Regions from separate parts of the Salinispora sp. H7-4 genome, predicted to be linked through region 2. Evidence: riboswitches for the same ligand, from Rfam matches in the RefSeq annotation. Region 2 holds a riboswitch; each other region holds the start of a gene.
What was found. Region 2 has a riboswitch for cobalamin ahead of H0524_RS23960 (ABC transporter substrate-binding protein). Riboswitches for the same ligand answer to the same signal wherever they lie in the genome.

Region 1 (3,230 bases), on a different contig from region 2:
CGGTGTAGCCCCGCACCGCCAGTCCCTCCTCCAGCCGCCGCGCTCGGTGCAACGCCCGGACGAACACCGCCCCCGCCTGTCCGGCCAGCGACCGGTAGGCGGTCCGCCAGGTACGGAAGCCAAGCCGGGCCGCCTGCGCCTGTCGGACCGCATGCACGCTCTCCACCAGCAGGAAGAGCATCCGGTACGTCAGCGCGGCAACCTCGGTGACCGCCGGGGGGATCCCCAGCCGGTGCAGTCGTGGCAGGACATCCGACAACGGTGTGGTGGCGGTGAACAGCAGCAGGCAGGTCAACGCCGCCACGGACCGGCCCGCGGTCTGTACCGCCAGCGGCACGCCGGCGGGGTCGATGGCCAGTCGGGCCGGAGCCGGCATCGACACGAGCAACGGGACGGTCGACGTGGCCACGAAGAGCAGCGGCACCCGGGCCGCCCGCAGCACCACGACCAGTGGCACCCGTGCGGCGGCCAGCAGCACCGCCGCCGCACCACCGGACAGGAACGCGGCGGGCCAGGTGGGCAGGGCCACCGCACAGACCAGCAGCCCGAGCGCGAGCAGCGCCTTCTCGGCGGGGTGCCGACCTCGCCAGGGACCGGTGTGCGCCGCGATGTCGAGGGCGAACACGCTAACCGCGCTGCCGATCGACAGCGTCGCGCTGCCGCTGCCGGGTCCGGGCAACACCGAAGTAGTAGCCGAGCAGGCCGGCGCCGAGCGCAGCCTGGAGGGCGAAGAACGCCGACTCCAGCTCGGCCGACGGCGGCTCGTAGATCGGCGAGAACCACGGCTGGTAGTCCGGATGATCGTCGACGATGGCCTGTTCGGCGAGGGCGTCCGCGCCGGAGAAGGGTTCCTCCCCCGACCCGAGGCCGAACGCCAGCGGCACCACCGCCAGGAGCAGCACCGCGAGCAGCAACAGCAGGTTGACCCAGGAGAAGCGCCTCATGCCCGTACCTCCGCCGCCGGGCGCAGCAGGCCGAGCCGACGCAGGTCATCCCCGCTGGTCCGACTCAGCAGGCGGACCACCAGAACGGTCAGCAGTCCCTCGCTGATCGCCAGTGGAATCTGGGTCACGGCGAAGATCCCGCCGAACTTCGCCAGCGCACCGCCGACGCCGGCGACCGGGTCGGGGAACGCCAGGGCCAGCTGGGCGACGGTGACACCGTACGTCGCCAGGCTGCCCAGGGCCGCAGCGGCGAACACCGCCGGGCCCAGTCCACCGCCAGCACGACGGACCATGGTGTAGCTCCCATACGCCACCCACGGGCCGACGATCGCCATCGAGAAGATGTTCGCGCCCAGCGTGCTCAGCCCGCCGTGGGCCAGCAGCAGCGCCTGGAACAGCAGCACGATGCCGCCCAGCACACTCATCACCGGCGGTCGGAACAGCACCGCCCCCAGCCCGGTGCCGGTCGGGTGGGAACTCGACCCGGTCACCGACGGGATCTTCAATGCGGACAGCGCGAAGGTGAAGGCACCGGCCGCGCCGAGCAGCAGTTTCGAGTCTGGATCTGCACGGACCTGCCGGACCAGGGCCCGGCTCCCGTGTACGACGAATGGCGCGGACACGACGAACCACGCCGCCGCCTGTTCCGGAGGGAGATACCCCTCGGCGATATGCATCGAATGACCTTCCCTTCCAGCACCTCGTGGATGAGATCCGTGTCAAGGCCGGTCTCCTGGCTTCCGGATCGACGTTCACTCCAGCCTTCCCAGGCCTGGTTGGGCCCAGTGGCACAGTCAGAGATCACTACCCGGTCACAGTGGCGAGGGCCGCGCCGGTCTTCCACCGGCTTCCCGTGCACCTTGACGGCGAGAGGCTATCGGGCACCCGCCCAGACGGCAAGCTGTCGATTCACGCCAATCGCTACCCGCCTCCGCCGGCTGCGGCGAACCGAACGCCACGCTGCGCCACGAGCCGAGAGCTTCAGCACAGGCCGGTTCCCGGTTTCCTGGCCGTCAGGAGGGCGTAGCCGAGCACACCATCGGTGACCGCGGCCCGGGCCGCGGCCAAGACCGTCGGGGCCCGGTCGAAGTCCAGGCCGAGCGCCGCCGCCTGATCCGCGGCGGTCATCCGCAGCACGGTCAGGCGCGCCTCGATCTGGTCGATCATCGTGGTCACCGCGGAGTCGTGCCGTTCGGTGTGGGTTGTCGTCAACCCCGCGCCGGCCAGCAGGGCGACGTACTCATCGAGGGGACGCGCATCGGCAACGCAGGCGATCCACGCTCCCAACCCGGTCAGTTCGGGGGGCAGCCGGTCGGGGACGGCGACAACATCGGCCAGCCCGAGTTGCCCGCCCGGGACCAGCACCCGGGCCAGTTCCCCCGCTGCGGTGGGCTTTTCGGGGAAGGTGCAGAAGGCGCATTCGCAGACCACCACCTCAACCGAGTGCGAGTCGACAGCCAGCCGCTCGGCGTCTCCCCGCCGAAACCGCACCTGGTCGGTGAGGCCAACGGACCGGGCCACCCGGGTGGCCGCCGCGACGTTGGGACCGGCGAGGTCCACACCGGTCACCGTGCAGCCGTACTCGGACGCCAGCAGCAGCGCGCTGGTACCCCGTCCGCTCGCCACATCGAGCACGCGTTCACCGCCGGTCAAGGCCAGTCGGGTGGCGAGTCGGCGGGTCAGCGACGAACCACCGGGATGGTATGCCTCGCCGAGGAGCAGGGCGACCAGGTCCGAACCGTAGACCGCGGCGCAGCAGCCCTTCGGGTCCGCTGCGGGCTCACTCCCCGTCACCGGATCCGCCGCCCGACGTTGGTGGCGTCCGGTGCCACCCGCCGCTCGGCGGCGACGCCGTCGGAACGCTGGGCGACCTTCGACCCGTACGGGGAGTCGGTGATCATCGAACGCAGCGCGAGTGCGTTGGGCACCACGTCGGCGACCGGCACCCCGGACATCTGCTCGCGGACCTGTTCCCGGTAGCCGACCGAGTTGTAGGCGCAGAACGGGATCAGTCTGCCGTCCGGGGTGATCTCCTCGACGCAACACTTCATCAGCTGCCGCACATTGAGGGTGTACGGGTCCTGGAAGTCCTGGATCACGATCATGAAGGCCCGGTCGGTCAGGTTCGCCACCGCCTCGGGTAGGTTGACGCCGCAGGCGTCGGCACAGTCCAGCGCCGCGGCGGTCTGGGCGAGGCGCACGTTGGTCGTGTCGGTGCCCATGAATGCCGACGCCGACCACAGCTTCTCCAGCGCTTCCCGGACAGCGGGGTCCGGCACCACCCGG
Region 2 (3,230 bases):
GCAGGATCACCCGGTAGCTGGAGCCGGCGAGCAGTCGTACGGCGTGCGGCACGATGATTCCGACGAAGCCGATCAGCCCGGACGCGGAGACCGCGGCGGCGGTGCCGAGGGAGGCGGCGGCGATCAGCAGGTAGCGGGACCGTTGCGGGTGCAGGCCCAGGCTGGTCGCCTCGTCGTCGCCGACCGAGAGGACGTCCAGTTCCCGCCGGTGCAGCAGGACCACCACGGCGGTCAGCAGGAAGTACGGCAGGACCAGCCGTACGTCGTGCCAGCCGGCGGTGGCGAGCCGCCCGAGCAGCCAGGCATAGACCTGTTGGATGCTGTCCGAGTTGCGTTGCAGCAGGTACGTCTGTCCGGCGGAGAGGAAGGCGGAGACCGCCACCCCGGCCAGGATCAGGGTCGCCGGTGATCGGCTTCGGCCGCCGGCGGAGCCGAGCAGGTAGGTCAGCGTGACCGCGCCGATCGCGCCGACGAAGGCGGCCAGCGGGATGGTGACCGGCAGCCCGGTGACCGCCCCGCCGACCCCGCCTGCGGTGATCACCACGGTGACCGCGAACCCGGCGCCGGCCGCGACCCCGAGCAGGTACGGGTCGGCCAGCGGGTTGCGGAACACGCCCTGGTAGGCGCCGCCGGCCAGGGCGAGCAATCCGCCGACGAGCAGGCCGAGTACGGCCCGGGGCAGGCGCAGCTCGGTGATGATGGCGACCTCCCGCTCGGTGAGCCCGCTGTCGAGGCCGACCCCGGGGAGGAGGTTCAGCAGCTCGACCGCGACGCTGCCGGGTGGCAGGCTGACCGGGCCGAGGGAGACGCCCGCCACCAGGGCGGCCAGCACCGCGGCCAGCCCGGCGACGAGCCAGCGGGGCCGCAGTCCGGCGGGCCGAGCCGCGGCTGACCGCCCCGCCGGCCCGCCGGTGGGGCGGTCGGCGGGGCGCTGGGTTACCACCTGCCGCATGGGGAGGCCTCTGCTATCGCCACCAGCCCAGCGTCACGCGGGGACCTTGGCGGTCGCCTCGATGATCGTGCGGAGCAGGTCGACGACGCGCGGGCCCCACCGGGAGGCGATGTCGTCGTCGAGCGCGACGACCTGGCCCTCCTGTACGGCGGTGATCGTCGACCAGCCGGGTCGGTCCTGGACCGACGCGACGCTCTGCTGGCAGCACTTGGTGTCGGCGAGGAAGATGAAGTCCGGGTTGGCCTGGACGATGACCTCCTCGGAGAGCTGCGGGTAGCCGCCACTCGCGCCGTCCGCGTCGGCCGGGTCGGCGATGTTCTCGAGCCCGGCGAGCGCGTAGAGCGAGCCGATGAAGGTCTTGCTGGTGGCGGTGTACAGCTCGGGGGCGAGCTCGTGGAAGTAGGTGAGCTTCTCCGCCCGCTCGGGCAGGTCCGCGACCAACTCCGCGATGTCGTCCTGCATCTGGCTGACCACGTCGGCGGCCTCGCCGGGATGCCCGGTCAACGCGCCGACCTCGGTGAACTGCCGATAGGTGTCGTCCAGCGTGACCGCAGCCGGGGTGAGGAAGACCGGGATCTTCAGCGTGGTGAGCTGGTCCACGATCTTGTTCTGGTCGCTGGCGAGCAGCACCAGGTCGGGGTTGTGGGCGGCGATCGCCTCGGCGTTCGGCTGGAAGCCGGAGAGGTCGGTCCGCGGTGCCTCCGCCGGGTGGTTGGAGTTGTCGTCGACCGCGACGACCTGCGGCCCCGCCCCGATCGCGAAGAGCATCTCGGTGGCGGTCGGCGACAGCGAGATGATCTTCTCCGGCTGCTCTTCCAGCGTCAGCGAGCCAACCGTTACCGGGAAGGTCGCGGCGCTGGACGCGCCGTTGTCGGCGGGGGAGTCGGTGGTCTTCTCGGCGCAGCCGCCGAGCGCGAGCGCGGCCACCGCGAGAGCCGCGGTGAGGAACCGGGGGGTACGTCTGGACATCGGGCCTCCTGTCGGTCGAGGAGTTGCTGCTTCGCCGACAGGGACCGAGGCGCCCGTCCACGAGGCGCCCTTCCTCGAGAGCGCATATCGCGACCGACCGCAGGCGACCTGACTCGTCCCCGGGATGACCCGGGGCATCACAGTTGCGGGACAGTGCCGGTTTCTCACCGGCTTCGCTGCGGGATGGTCGGTAGCACCGTAACGCACGGTCGGGCCGGCGCCCGGAGGGCCGCAGACGTGTGACGAGGTGGGGTGGGGGCCCCGCGGGACAGGGCCCCCACCCGGATTCAGGAAACGGTGATGGTGACGTTGTCGACGGCAGCCTCGACGAGGCTCCCGCCGGCGGCGTCCGCCGCCGCCACCTGGATCTGGATCGACTGGCCGGCGTACGGCGTCAGGTCGAGGTTGGCCACCGACCAGGAGGCGCTGCGGTTGGTCGCCGCCCCGGCCTGGTTGAGCAGGGTGGTGGTGCCGCCGCTGTGCACGACGCTGACTCGGAAGTAGTCGGCCGAGGAGGCGTTCGAGTAGTGCGCCAGGTACCAGGCCAACGAGAGCGTCAGCGTGCCGCTCGAGGGCAGGGCCACCGCCGGGGAGCGGGCGCTGGTCACGCCGCCGTCGATGTCGTGGGTGCCCACCGAGGAGCCGGCGAGCCGGCCGGTGACCAGGTCGTTACCGCCCGCGTACGGGGTGAGCTGCTTGGCGCCGGAGTAGCTGGTCGCCTGGGCGGCACCCCGCTCCCACTGGCCGGTGGTGGCGGTGTCGGTGCCGTTGGGGTTGATCGTCCAGCCGGTCGCGGTCTCGAAGGTGTCCGCCCAGACCGTCTCCCCGCCGCCGCCACCGCCGCAGTACTGGTCCTCCTTGCCGATCGCCCGGTACGGGCAGTCGGCGTACTCGGAGAGGAGCAGCACGGCTTCGCGGTTGCGGGCGGTCTCCGCCGGGATGACCTCGTCGGGTGGGTAGAAGCCGCCGCCCGCGGCGGAGCCGGGGTACAGCTCGAAGGTGTACGCCCAGATCCCGTGCGCCCCCCACATCCAGTCGATGCTGCTGCCGTCGGTGATGTAGAGGTCACTGGACTGCTGCGGGGTGTAGCCGTTGGTGGCCGCCATCTCCCCGCCGATGGTGGCGAAGGTGTTGTACTGGTCGGCCGTCATTCCCGGGGCGGTGTTGCTGTACGTATAGCCGAACGGCCAGAGCACCAGCTCGGAGTAGGTGTGGAAGTCGATGTTGGCCTTGATCTGCTGGACTCCGCCCACGACCCGGCTGTCCACGAAGTCGCGCACCGCATCGGTCTCCGGGGCGGAGAAGGGCG
Region 3 (3,230 bases), on a different contig from region 2:
CCCGGCAGCCACTCCAGGGTGCCGTGCTTGCCCAGGTGCACCACGGCGTCCGCGCCGAAGCCGCCCGCCGTGGCGGGGGCGGCCAGCCACCGGTACGCGGCCAGGTAGTGGTGACTCGGGGGCAGGTCCGGGTCGTGGTAGATGGCGATCGGGTTCTCCCCGAAGCCGCGGGGCGGCTGGATCAGCAGGACCACGTTGCCGAACCGCAGGCCGGCCAGGACGAGGCCACCGCCGTCGGTGTACAGCTCGCCCGGCGGCTCCCCCCAGTGGCGGACCATGTCTGCGCGCAGTTGCGCCGGCACCTGGTCGAACCACCGCCGGTACGTCTCCTGCGGTACCCGTGCGCTGGCGGTGGCGAGCTGCTCGGGGGTGAGCCACTCGACGTCGTGGCCGCCGGCGGCGATGAGGGCGTGGATGAGGGCGTCCCCGTCGTCCGGTAGGGGCGCCGCGCCGAGGTCGTAGCCGGCGGCGGCGAGCGCGGCGAGCAGCCGCACCGCGCTGGCCGGGGTGTCCAGGCCGACGGCGTTGCCGACCCGGGAGTGCTTCGTCGGGTACGAGCTGAGCACCACCGCCACCCGCTTGCCGGCGTTCGGCAGGTGCCACAGCCGGGCGTGCCGGACGGCGATTCCGGCCACCCGGGCGGCGCGCTCCGGGTCCGGCGCGTAGACCGACAGCCCGTCCGCGTCGAGCTGTTTGAACGAGAACGGCACGGTGACGATCCGCCCGTCGAACTCCGGGATCGCCACCTGCATCGCCGCGTCCAACGGGGACAACCCGGCGTCGCTGTCGGCCCACTGCTCCCGCGTGCTGGTGAGACAGAGCGCCTGGATGACCGGCAGGTCGAGGGCGGCCAGCGCGCCCACGTCCCAGGCGTCCTCGTCGCCACCGCCGGCCGCGTCGGTGGCCACGGTGCCCCCGGCGGCGAGTACGGTGACCAGCAGCGCGTCGCAGCGGGCGAAGAGTTCCAGTGGGCCCGCGCCGGCGGTCAGCCCGCGCAGCGAGCCGCAGAAGATCGGCGCCGCGTTTCCTCCCGCGGCCTCCACGGCGTCGGCGAGCGTGTCCACGAAGGCGGTGTTGCCGGCGAGCGCGTGCGCCCGGTAGAAGACGATTCCGACGGTCGGCCGGTCCGGGCTGGTCGACCGGGCACCGTGCATCCCGTACGCCGGGGTCGGTGCGGGGGGCGCGAACCCCGCGCCGGTGAGCAGCACCGTGTCGGAGAGGAACCGGGCCAGCTGCGCCAGGTTCTCCGGTCCCCCTTCGACCAGGTAGGACAGGGCCTGGGTGGTGACACCGGCGGGCACGGTGGAGGCGGCGGTCAGCTCGGCGTCGGGGACGCTCTCCCCGCCCAGCACCACCGTCGGCACGTTCGCGGCGAGGACCGCGGCCAGTCCGTCCGGCCATGCGGCCCGACCGCCGAGCAGGCGTACGACGGCCAGGTCCACGCCGTCGAGCAGTTCCGGGACGCCGTCGACGGCCACGCGGTTCGGGTTGGCCAGGCGATAGTCGGCCCCGCTGGCCCGCGCGGCGAGCAGGTCGGTGTCGGCGGTGGAGAGCAGCAGAATGCGCACAGCAAACTCCGGAGAGTGACGCCCACGTTGTGGCGCGGGCGATCAGTGAAGCGGGAGGTGATTCGGCTTCGCGGGCACCGTCTCGGGCCACCCGACCGGGCGGGCCGACCGGGCGCGCGTCAGGCGGCGATCAACCGCGGGCAGCAGGGCCGAGAACGGCGGCCCCCCCGCACGGCAGCAGGGACGTTCTCGGCGGCGGGACCCGTCGCGGCGGCGAAACCAATCGCGGCAGCGGGACCAATCGCGGCGGGGTCGGGCCGCGGACCGGTGGCGGGCATACCGCCGCCGGCCAGACTGATGCGACAACTGTCGATGGATGGGACGCTACACGTCATCGGGTCCTCCTCGGGTATCCACGCCCTGGGGTGCACCGACGGCCGAAGTATCCTGGCTCCCGGATCGACGCTCACCCCCGGCCTTCCAACCGCGCGACGCACGGTCGTGGCTCCACAAGGGGGATCACTCCCCGGTGACAGTGGCGGGACCGCGCCGGATTCACACCGGCTTCCTTCACTGCCGTCCGGCCGCGAACTCTGCCACACCAATACGTCCCGGTCAACGAAACGAGGGCAGAGCAGCGGTCGACCAGTCCCGGAGCCGCCGCCCCGGGGGTGTCCCTAATGGGTTTGTCAACGCGCATCGAGGGCTTTGGCCCAGACGATGATGTGGTCGATGGCGTCACGGGTCAGGCCAATCGTTGGGTCGGGGGTGATCAGCAGGGTGGGGCTGGTGCGGGTCGCGGCCCAGGTGTGGGCTTGGGGTGTGTGGAGGTCGTCGATCCATGCCGCGGGCCGTTGCTGGGCGTAGGCGGCGATGAGCGGGATTTTGTCGCTGGGGTGGAACGGTGCGGCTGGCATGGTGATCACGGGCAGGGAGGTGATGTGCAGTAGCGGTGCGAGGAGCTGGTTGGCTTCGTCGTTCCAGGCCGTGGCCCAGGCGACGTCCAGGACGGTGCTCGCTTCGGTGATCCAGGCGCCATGTGCGGAGTTGACACGGACGGGTTCCTCGTCGGGGAACAGGTGGTGCTCGGTGTAGCCGGCCGGTGGTTGAACAGTTCCGTAGGGATTGAGGACACCGTCGACGTCGAGCAGGAGCAGGGGCCGGGTCATCTGCGGATTTTGCCTGATGTGGTCAGCCGGGGGTGACCGCGACGATTGGTCTTGGCTGGTAGGGAATCTTGTCGCGGAGCATGGCGAACAGGACGTTGCAGCGGCGTCGGGCGAGGCAGATGAGGGCGGCGTCGTGGCGTTTGCCTTCGGCGCGTTTGCGGTCGTAGTAGGCGCGGCTGACGGGGTCGGTGAGGGCTGCGAACGCGGCGAGGAAGAACGCTCGTTTGAGGTTTTGTTGCCGCCTCGCGGTGGGTGCTCGCCGCGGATGCTGCTGCCGGATCGTCATACCGGGCCGGGTGACCGAGGGCCCCCGGGTGGGGACGATCAAAAAGGTAACGGTCACGGCGGCTACCGGAGGCGCCGCTCCGGGTGGGCCCGGTTCCAGGCGCGCATCCGCTCCGGATAGCCCATCTTGGCTGCCTCGTACAGCGGCAGGGCCAGCCGGCGGGCGAGTGACGCGGCAACCCGCGGCGACCCGGTACGGCGGCGGATCCACTCGCCGTCGTGCGCGATCGCCACCACCGTCGTGTCCGTCGCCGTCGTCTCCGGCTCC

Region 1: it holds a riboswitch for cobalamin, as region 2 does, so the genes downstream of both, H0524_RS05770 (energy-coupling factor ABC transporter permease) here and H0524_RS23960 (ABC transporter substrate-binding protein) in region 2, are expected to answer to the same signal.
Region 3: it holds a riboswitch for cobalamin, as region 2 does, so the genes downstream of both, cobN (cobaltochelatase subunit CobN) here and H0524_RS23960 (ABC transporter substrate-binding protein) in region 2, are expected to answer to the same signal.

Annotation. Positions count from the first base shown of each region.
Region 1 covers NZ_JABZED010000004.1:121,355-124,584, forward strand. The annotation lists gene cbiQ (cobalt ECF transporter T component CbiQ) at 1-625, opposite strand, end outside; gene H0524_RS05765 (energy-coupling factor ABC transporter substrate-binding protein) at 627-944, opposite strand; gene H0524_RS05770 (energy-coupling factor ABC transporter permease) at 941-1,621, opposite strand; cobalamin riboswitch at 1,650-1,822, opposite strand; gene H0524_RS05775 (class I SAM-dependent methyltransferase) at 1,926-2,738, opposite strand; gene H0524_RS05780 (radical SAM protein) at 2,735-3,230, opposite strand, start outside.
Region 2 covers NZ_JABZED010000076.1:6,830-10,059, forward strand. The annotation lists gene H0524_RS23955 (iron ABC transporter permease) at 1-952, opposite strand, end outside; gene H0524_RS23960 (ABC transporter substrate-binding protein) at 986-1,921, opposite strand; cobalamin riboswitch at 2,002-2,147, opposite strand; gene H0524_RS23965 (M14 family metallopeptidase) at 2,209-3,230, opposite strand, start outside.
Region 3 covers NZ_JABZED010000004.1:56,621-59,850, forward strand. The annotation lists gene cobN (cobaltochelatase subunit CobN) at 1-1,568, opposite strand, end outside; cobalamin riboswitch at 1,949-2,079, opposite strand; gene H0524_RS05450 (HAD domain-containing protein) at 2,198-2,677, opposite strand; partial or broken gene H0524_RS05455 (IS110 family transposase) at 2,700-2,959, opposite strand; gene H0524_RS05460 (hypothetical protein) at 3,026-3,230, opposite strand, start outside.